3 regions of the Phytohabitans sp. LZ39 genome follow, and region 1 is predicted to be linked to each of the others. Evidence: riboswitches for the same ligand, from Rfam matches in the RefSeq annotation. Region 1 holds a riboswitch; each other region holds the start of a gene.

What was found. A riboswitch is a leader RNA that binds a small molecule or an ion and turns the genes downstream of it on or off. The one in region 1 is predicted to bind cyclic di-AMP.
Region 2: it holds a riboswitch for cyclic di-AMP, as region 1 does, so the genes downstream of both, AC5L36_RS43240 (coiled-coil domain-containing protein) here and AC5L36_RS01000 (C40 family peptidase) in region 1, are expected to answer to the same signal.
Region 3: it holds a riboswitch for cyclic di-AMP, as region 1 does, so the genes downstream of both, AC5L36_RS30540 (C40 family peptidase) here and AC5L36_RS01000 (C40 family peptidase) in region 1, are expected to answer to the same signal.

Annotation. Positions count from the first base shown of each region.
Region 1 is NZ_JCADBM010000001.1:213,629-216,828, reverse strand. Features, by position in the region: gene AC5L36_RS01010 (N-acetylmuramoyl-L-alanine amidase) at 1-774, opposite strand, end outside; gene AC5L36_RS01005 (LamG-like jellyroll fold domain-containing protein) at 904-1,623, shown strand; cyclic di-AMP (ydaO/yuaA leader) riboswitch at 1,762-1,897, shown strand; gene AC5L36_RS01000 (C40 family peptidase) at 1,908-2,882, shown strand.
Region 2 is NZ_JCADBM010000039.1:11,747-14,946, reverse strand. Features, by position in the region: gene AC5L36_RS43245 (cation diffusion facilitator family transporter) at 1-950, shown strand, start outside; cyclic di-AMP (ydaO/yuaA leader) riboswitch at 1,068-1,201, shown strand; gene AC5L36_RS43240 (coiled-coil domain-containing protein) at 1,206-2,210, shown strand; gene AC5L36_RS43235 (MFS transporter) at 2,330-3,200, shown strand, end outside.
Region 3 is NZ_JCADBM010000018.1:129,048-132,247, forward strand. Features, by position in the region: gene AC5L36_RS30535 (DUF6232 family protein) at 1-525, opposite strand, end outside; cyclic di-AMP (ydaO/yuaA leader) riboswitch at 1,054-1,146, shown strand; gene AC5L36_RS30540 (C40 family peptidase) at 1,258-2,214, shown strand; gene AC5L36_RS30545 (DNA-3-methyladenine glycosylase family protein) at 2,359-3,200, shown strand, end outside.

The DNA of each region.
Region 1 (3,200 bases):
CCACTCGCAGGAGATGTCGGTGGGGCATTCGAGTCCGTCCGGGCGGGCCAGCTTGCGCAGGCCCAGGCGGGCCAGCCAGCCGCGGTCCGGGGCTACGTCGCGCGCCGCGAGCGTCACCCGCTGGCCGTCGTCGGTCACCCGCGTCGCGCCGGCGCTGATCGTCGCGAAGACCTCGTCGGCGAAGGCCGCCGCCGCGTCGGCACTGTCCGCGCCGGAATACCTGGCCACCGCGCCGTACCAGGCCGCCGGGTCACTCACGCTCCCCGCCGGTCCACCAATGCTTCTCTGGTACGAGGCGAGAAGCGCCGCCCCGCCGCCGATGTTCGCCGCCGGGGTGGAACGCAGCGCCTCCTCGGACGCGCCGGTGATCGCCGCCGCCCGGTCGAGCGTTTGCAGCGCCTCGGGCGCCGGAGCCGGCACGCCGCCCGAGTCGACGTTTCGGGCTTGGCGGCTGTCGTCGCCGCGCGGGTCCTCGCCGTCGTGGTCGTGGTGGTTGCCACCCGGCAGCGACGTCACGTACGCGGCGTCGGTGAGGTGCATCGGGCCGTACCCGCCGCTGGTGCTGGGCGTGCCGGCGTTGGTGTCCCAGCGGGACTCCAGGTAGGACACGGCGAGCAGGACGCTCTCCGGCACGCCGTACTCCGCCGCGGCGGCCGCGTACTCCTGCTGCCTGGTGTCCTGCGGGCTGGACGCGAGGGTGGGGACGGCCGGCACCAGGGTCGCCGCGCCGACCACCGCTGTGGTGAGGGCGATGCGCGTTGTCAGGTTGGGCATGGAGAAACCCTGGCTGGGTCGAGTGGTTGTCGTCAATAGATTCCGCCGGATCTCGTGTCTACGTAAAAAACCTTCAGGCCCCTCGGCCGGGGGATTGTCCGTCTCGCCACGAATCTCCACAATCGAGCAATGTCGCGCAAGATGCACACGACGCGCCGGCTGGCGGTTGTCCTCTTCGGGCTCGCGAGCCTGCTCCTCGCCGCCTCCGCGCGGCCGTCGGCCGACCGCGAGCCGGCACTGTCGTTGCGGTACACGTTCGACGGCTGGTGGCTCGGCCCGGTCGCGGACGTTGACGGGCGGTACCCGCTGAACCCCCGCGGCACGCTGGCCTACACGCCACACGGCGCCGGGTGGGCGGCACGCTTCCCGCCGCGGTGCGTGGCGCCCGGCTGCCCCCGCGTGATCCTCGAAGGCCTGCCCGCGCCCGAGCTCAACCCGGGCACCCGTGGCGTGCGGTTCGGTGCCTCGGTGCTGATGGCGCCGGCGGACACGGGCGACGGCGCGAACGTTGTGCAGAAAGGGTTTTCGACCGGCGGCGTCACCCAGCTCAAGCTCCAGGTCGACGGTAAGGCGGGCCAGCCGAGCTGCGTGCTGGCGAGCAAGACCACGATCTACCGGGTGGTCGCGCCGGTGACGGTGGCCGACGGGCGGTGGCACGCGCTCGCCTGCGCCCGCTCCGGTCGCCTGCTGTCGATCGCCGTGGATGGCGTGCCACGCGCTGCGGTCACAGTGCCACCGAATGTGTCCATTGTGAATTCCGAGCCACTGCGAATCGGCGGAAAGAACGTGTCCTTCGACAACGACCAGTACGCCGGCCTGCTCGACGACGTGTTCCTAACCATTGACTGAGGCCGTTTCGATACACGCGGTGCTACCAACCGGTATACGGACCGAAGGGGTTGTCCACACGGCTTGCGCGGGTGATTGGGCCGCTCCTACCCTTGGGGATCGTTGAGCCGGCGGTCGGCCTCCCAGCCTGGGAGACCACGGCTCAGCCCGCCGAGTCGGACCAAGAAACGAGCCGGGGACCCAAGCACCTCGGGGTGAATCCGCGAAAGCGGTAGGGCGCGCTCTCCCGCCCGAACCCGTCAGCTAACCCGGTAGGCGGCCAGGGAGAAGGAGTAACGGCTCCGGTGGCACGCTATGCCGCGCGTCGCACCGTAATCACCGCTCTCGTCGCTGTCGCGACCGTGCTCTCCAGTGGCACCGTGGCGCACGCCGCGCCCACGCCGGCCGAGATCGAAAAGCAGATCGACGCTGCCTGGGTCAAGCTGGAGCCGCTGGCGGAAAAGCACAACGCGACCCGGCTCGACCTCCAGGCCAAGCGCCAGAAGGCCCAGGCGCTCGCCAAGAAGATCGCGCCACTCCAGCTCCAGATCGACCTCGCGATGCAGAAGGTCGGAGAGTTCGCGGCCGAGCAGTACAAGGGCGGCAACTTCTCGGCGCTCAACGCGGTCCTCACGACGGGTTCGCCCAGCACCTTCACCAACCAGCTCGAGATCCTCGACGTCTTCGCCCGCCGCTCGCAGGCCGACATCCAGGCGGTCGTCGACCTACGCGCGAAGTACGCGGAGCAGAAGGCACCGCTCGACCAGCTCGTCGGCCAGCTCACCGAGGAAGAGGCGCAGCTGGCGGCGAAGAAGAAGCAGATCGACGGCGAGATCGCCAAGCTGGAGAAGATGCGCCTCGAGGCGTACGGCGAGGGCGGCGGCATCGGCGAGCTCCGGCCGGCACCCTGCCCCGTCGAGTACGACGGCAGCGCCGGCACCAAGGCGGCCAAGTTCGCCTGCGCGCAGATCGGCAAGGGCTACGTCTTCGGTAACGAAGGCCCCGACACGTACGACTGCTCGGGCCTCACGATGAAGGCGTGGGCGGCCGCCGGCGTCGGGCTGCCACACAACGCGGCCCGCCAGCGCGGCACGGTCGACCCCATCAGCAGCAAGAGCGACCTGAAGGTCGGCGACCTCATCTTCTACTACCCAGACCTCCACCATGTCGGCATCTACGTTGGCGGCGGCTACATCGTCGACGCGTCCAAACCCGGCGTACCGATCAGGATGCGCACGATGAACGCCGCGCCGATCAACAGCTACGGCCGACCCGGATAAGCGTTACCCACCCCCGTGGCCGCGCCAGTCGCGTGTTCCCCCGTCACGCGACCGCACCGGCCAGTAAAGGAGACGCCCTCCCATCCATCCGGGATGGGAGGGCGTTTCTTGCTTGGGCCAGATTTCCCGGGCCGCGTCAGCTGCGGACCGCCGCTCCCGCCGGAGACCGCGCAGGCCGGCGGCTCGCAGGGCGAGCCGAGATCCCCGGCCTCCGCTGCCACGTCCGCGCTGCAAGACCAACAGCGGACGGGTGAGGCCGCGGGAGCAGCGGTCTGGACCACGACGGACGTCGCGGTAGCTCACATCTTTGTCTTGAAG
Region 2 (3,200 bases), on a different contig from region 1:
GAGCGGACGTCGCACGCGCGGGGGAGCGCCACCGCGGGCGGCTCTGGGCCGCGTTCGCCCTGCTCGCGGTCTTCATGGTGATCGAGGCGGTGGCCGCCCTGCTCACCGGCTCGCTGGCCCTGCTCTCCGACGCCGGCCACATGTTCACCGACGTGCTCGGCATCGGCATGGCGCTCGCGGCGATCTGGGCTGCGTCCGCCGCCGCGGCGCCCACCCGCGACGGCGCCACGGACGCGGCGCGGGCCGGCAGAGGGGCGTCCAAGGCGGCCGGCGACCCACAGCGCACATTCGGGCTGTATCGCCTGGAGGTCCTCGCCGCTCTCGCCAACGCCGTCCTGCTCTTCGGCGTGGCGATCTACGTGCTGGTCGAGGCCGTGCGCCGCTTCGGCGACCCGCCCGACGTGCCCGCCGGCCCGATGCTCGTCGTGGCGGTCGCCGGCCTCGTCGCCAACCTTGTGGCGTTCGGGCTGCTGCGTTCGGGCGCGCGGGAGAGCATCAACGTGCGCGGCGCCTACCTGGAGGTGCTCGGCGACCTGCTCGGCTCGGTGGGTGTGATCGTCGCCGCGGCCGTGATCGGGCTGACCGGCTGGGCGTACGCCGACCCGATCATCGCGGTGGCCGTCGGCCTGTTCATCCTCCCGCGCACGTGGCGGCTGGCCCGGGCGGCCGTACGCATCCTGGTGCAGGCCGCGCCGGAACACCTCGACGTGACCGCGGTGCAGCGGCGCCTCGCCGCCGTGCCCGGTGTGTGCGACGTGCACGACCTGCATGTGTGGACGCTGACGTCGGGCATGGACGTCGCTTCCGCGCACCTCACGCTGGAGGAGTCCGCGCAGGTGGGGCCGGTGTTGGTCGCGGCACGGGAGGCGCTGCACGACGACTTCGAGATCGGGCACGCCACCCTCCAGGTCGAGCCGCGACCCGGCGACTGCCACCCCACGACGTGGTGAAAGCGCCCCTGAGCAGGGCGTACTTGATTCGTCACCATCGGTACAACAGTGGGCACATCAATGGAAAGCCGCTATTCTCGGCTCCGGTCAACGCCCGGCGGCGCCCCCCGGCGCCGGTGTTGGCCGCCGCCGAGTCGCCCTCGGGCGAGCCGGGGAACCACCGATCCACTGGGGTGAATCCGCGACAGCGGTAGGGAGACTTCCGTCCCGAACCCGTCAGCTAACTCGGTAGGCGGCTGACTGGAAGGATGGTTGATGGGTCATGCCCGCAGCCGGGTCGGCCTCGTCGCGGTGCTTGTCACCGCGGCGTTCGCGCTGATCGGCTTACCAGCGGGGCCGGCGACCGCCGCACCCAACGACGACGAGGGCGGCACCGCTACCCTGCGCGAGCAGCTCGACGCGGCGAGCAAGGGCTTCGTCGCCGCGCAGAAGACTCTGGACACGTCCAAGAAGCGCCAGCGGGAGCTGACCACCCAACTGGCCCAATTGGAGCGTGACCTGGTCACCAAAACGGCCGTGATCGGCGAGGTGGCCAACGCGGCCTACCGCCGGGGCCGGCTCGGCCCGATCTCCGCGATGCTCAACAGCACCTCGCCGGAGGGCTTCGTCGACCGGGCCGCGGCGCTCGACACGGTGGCCGCCACCGAAGACAAGAAGCTCCGCGACCTGCTCGACACCAAAGACGAGGTGACCCGCGCCAAGCTCGCGATCGACAACGAGATCCGCGAGCAGCAGAAGCAGGTGCAGATCATGGCCGCCCGCAAGAAGCAGGCGGAGACCGCGTTGAAGAACGCCGGCGGCGGCGAGAACGCCAGCGGTCCCAGCGGGAGTGGCAGCGCCGCCAACGCGTCCGGGTTCTCCGGTGGGTCCGGCTGCTCGATCAGCCCCGACCCGACCTCCGGCAACGGGTGCATCACGCCCCGCCTGTGGCACGCGGTGCAGCAGGCCAAGGGAGCCGGCTTCAAGATCTTCGTCTCCTGCTACCGCAGCGGCGGGTCGGGTGAGCACCCGAAGGGTCGGGCCTGCGACTGGGGCGTCGACTCGGGCGACGTCTTCGGCGGCACGGCGTCCGGTTCGGCGAAGACGTACGGCAACAACCTGTCCAACTTCTTCATCAAGAACGCGAGCCGGCTGGGCGTGCTCTACGTGATCTGGTTCAAACAGATCTGGCTGCCCAGCAGTGGTTGGAAGTCGTACAGCGGCTGTTGCGGCCCCAGCGAGCTGCACACCAACCACGTGCATCTATCGGTCGTCGAGTAAGTGCGTTGACGGGCTCGACCAGGGGGTGACACGGTTGCCCCATGGTCGAGCCCACGCGCCATCCCGCATGACGTAGCACCGCCTGGCGCCTCTGCGCCCTGCGCGCCTGCACCGAGGGCGTGCTCCTCTACCCGGTCTACGCGCTGCTCTTCGCCGACGCCGGGCTCGGCACGGGGCAGATCTCCTCGCTGTTCGTGATCTGGTCGGTCGTCGGCTTCACGCTGGAGATACCGTCCGGAGCGTTGGCGGACGCGTACTCGCGCCGCCGGCTTGTCGCGATCGCCGCCGTCCTCCGGGCCATCGGCTTCGCACTGTGGACGTTCTTCCCCTCGTACGCCGCCTTCGCCGCCGGGTTCGTGCTGTGGGGCGCGTCGACCGCGATGACCTCCGGCAGCGTGGAGGCGCTCGTCTACGACGAGCTCGCCGCCGCGGACGCCACCGACCGCTACGTGCGCACGGCCGGGCTGGCGCAAACCACCGCTCTCGTGGCGGAGCTGGCCGCGATGGTGCTCGCCACGCCGGCGTTCCTGCTCGGCGGGTACCCGCTGGTCGGCCTGGCCAGCATCCTCGTCAGCCTGGCCGTCGTGCCGGTCGCGCTGTCCTTCCCCGAGGCGTCGCGGGTGGAGGAAACCGGCGGCAGCTACGCCAAGACGCTGCGAGCAGGTCTCGCCGAGGTGCGCGCCAACCGGACCGTGAGCCGGGCGGTCCTGCTCTACGCGGTGGTCACCGGCATGGGCGCGATCGACGAGTACCTGCCGATCCTCGCCCGCGAGATGGGCGCGGCCACCGCGTTCGTACCGCTGCTCTTCGTGCTGCCCGTCGCCGCGATGGCGGTCGCGAGCGCGCTGGCCGAGCGGTGGGCGCACCTCTCGGCGGCCCGGTTGGCGGCGATCGTGGCGGTCGGCGGGGTGCTGCTCGCGGCCGGCGCCACCGCGGGACACCCGGCCGGCATGGTCGCGGTCGCGCTCGGCTTCGCCGCCCTCGAGCTCT
Region 3 (3,200 bases), on a different contig from region 1:
GTTCATCGTTACCAGCGGCTCGGCCAGCCCGCCGAGCCGGTATGCCTCTTGCGCCCGGAGCAGCGCCCGGGTGACCTGCCCGTACTGCCGCTCCTCGTCGCTGCTGAAGAGCAGCACCGTCATCCCGCGAAACTCGCCCCACAGCTCGTAGGCCCGCGGCCGCAGGCGGTGGCCGATCGTCGCCACGAGGAATGGGACGAACGCCACCGCCGTGAGCGCCAGGTAGGCCTGTGCACTCAGGTGGTTGAGCTCGGTGGTCATGCCGAGCGTGATCCCGATGGCGGCCAGCACGATCGCGGTCACCGTCACCGACCGCACGGTGAGCTGATGTGCTGGGCCTCGGGCCGTGTGCAGGTGCCTGAGCTCGCCGACCGGGAACCGGCGCCCACCGACGATGAACCAGTCGCGGGTAACCAGGATGCCGGGCTGTTGGTACAGCGGAGCAGGCGGTTTCGGGCTCGTTACGTCTGCTTGCGTTACGGGCTGTGCTGCTGGTGACCGCGCGGGGTAGCGAGTAGTCTGCACTTCAATGCCTCCTACGGCTCGTGAGGCGGGCTGGTGTGGTGGTTCTTGAGATCGGCACCTGGTGGCAGCCAGGTGCCGATCGTCTTTCTCGCTCTGTTCCGTCTGGCGATCAAGTGCCGCTTCAGCAACCTCAAGGGCCCTGCTGCCATTGTGCGAGATGCCATCTAGTCGAGGGAAGGGGTGCAATCAGCCACCTGGCAGATTGGCAGCGGTCGGCTAGCTGCATCGCGGGGCTTTCAGGCCCGCATATCCGATTTGTCAGCGCCGTCGCCCACCCAACGCGTAGACCGACAAATCGCCCTTCACCCGTCTGGCCGACCGACCTGGGTGTACGACCTAATCACTTAGAGTGACACAGACATTCGCCCCGTTCGCGGGCGTCCGTCACAAGTCATCCTTCCGCCACTTTCGCCCGCCCGGCCCCGACGCTAGGTTGGAGCCGCTGGTCCGGTAGTCAGTCACTCCCCCGGGTGACGCCGGTCCGGTGCCGCCTAATCGCACGACGATTACTCTCCGTCAGCGAGTTGGGGACCCACCGAATGCACTGGGGTGAATCCGCGGCCCGCCCGCCCCTCGGCGGACCCGGTAGGGCGATCTTCCCGCCCGAATCCGTCAGCTCACGTCGCCTCGCCGCTCGCGGCGAGCCGCCGCTAGCGCAAGCTGCCGAGTTTGATGGGTCGCGCGCAAGCTCGCTCACCCGGTAGGCGGCGTTGGGGAAGAAGGGTTCACCGTTTGTCTTCCGCGCGGAAGCTGCTCCACGCCCTCGTGCTGATCGGGCTCGGGATCGGGCTGACCGTGCCGGCAGCGGCCGCACAGGCCGAGCCGTCGCCGAGCGAGCTGACGGAGCAGATCAACAAGGCATCCACCGAGCTGGAGAAGGTCGTCGAGTCGTACAACAAGCTCAACGAGCAGCTCAAGCAGACCAAGGCCGCCGCCACGGCGCTCAGCGCCAAGATGGGCCCGCTGGAGGCCCAGCTCGCCAAGGCGGACACCGAGGTGGGCCAGATGGCTTCGGTGGCGTACCGGACGGGCCAGGTGGGCACCGCGAGCGCCCTGCTGAACGGCAGCGGGCCGCTCGCCGACCGGCTCGGCATGCTCGACCAGCTGGCCCGCGACCGCAAGCGGCAGCTGGAGGGTTTCACCGAGGCCGAGCGCCGGTTCACCGAGCAGAAGGCGACGCTCGACGCCACCCAGGCCAAGCAGACCGCCCAGCTCAAGGAGCTCGCGGCCGGCAAGAAGAAGATCGAGGGCGACCTCGACAAGCTGTACAAGATGCGCGAGGAGGCGTACGGCTCGGCCACCACCTCCAGCGGCGGCTACACCGGGTCGATCCCCTCGATCTCCGGTAAGGCGGGCGTGGCGGTGCGGTTCGCGTACAACGCGATCGGCACGCCCTACGTCTGGGCCGGCGAGAGCTCCAGCGGGTACGACTGCTCGGGCCTCACGCTCGCCGCCTGGCGAGCGGCCGGCAAGTCGCTGCCGCACAACGCCGCGATGCAGTGGGACGTGGTGGCACACATCGGCCGCGGCTCCCTCCAGGCGGGCGACCTCGTCTTCTACAACGGTCTCGGCCACGTCGCGATCTACGTGGGCAGCGGCAAGGTGATCCACGCGCCGCAGGCCGGCGAGAGCGTCGAGCTGGCATCGGTCGACATGATGACCCCGTACGGCTACGGCAGAGTCAGATAAATCTTCAAGTGCGCCGATCGAGGGCGGCTTGCGGCGGGTCCATCGCGGACGCGCCGTCGGCAGCCCTCGATCGGCGCACAAGTCCTTGATCGGCGGGAGGACGGGCCGGCCGGAAGTGTCGTACCGCGGGTTCACCGTCGAGGCATGACCGAAGTCTTTCTGGCGGCCACCGAGCCGTTCTCGTTCGACCTGTCCCTGCGCGCCCTGGCCGGCTTCGCGCCCTGCGCCGGTGGCCATGTGATCTCCGGGGGCCGGGTGCGCAAGGCGTTCCTGCTCGGCTCCGAGGCGGTGGTCGCCGACGTCGGGCCTGCTTCCGAGGGTCCGGGCGTCGTGCTCACCCTCCACGCCGACCGCCACCTCTTACCCACCGAGCGGGCGGTGGTGCATCGCGCCGTCGGGCGGTGGCTCGGCCTCGACGACGACCTCGGTGCCTTCCTCGACGTCGCCGGGCGCGACCCGGCCATGGCCGGGCTGCTGCGCGCCGCGCACGGGCTACACCAGGTGCGCTTCTCCTCGCTCGCCGAGGGCGCGGTCTACTTCGCGCTCGTCCAGCGGAGCACCCAGTGGTATGCGGCGGCCCGCAAGCGCCGGGTGGCCGCCGAGCTCGGGCCGTCCCTGACGCTCGACGGGGTGGAGCACGTCGCGTTCCCTTCGCTCGCCACGGTCGCCGCGCGAGACGACGCCGATCTCGTCCGCTTCGCGGGCAATCGGCTGCGCGCCCGCCGCCTGCGCGAGGTGGTCGAGGGGGTGGCCTCGCTCGACGAGGAGTGGCTCCGCACCGGGCCGTATGAGGACGTTCGCAAGGCGCTGCTGGCCCTGCCGGGCGTCGGCGCGTTCACCGCGCACGCGCTGTTGTTGCGCGTGCTCGGCCGCCCCGATGGCGTGCCGCTCCACATGCCCCAGTTCGAAGACGCCGCTCGCGCGGTGTATGGCAACCCACCGCCCAGCCCCGCCGAGTTGCGCGCGGCATACGGGTCTTCGATCGG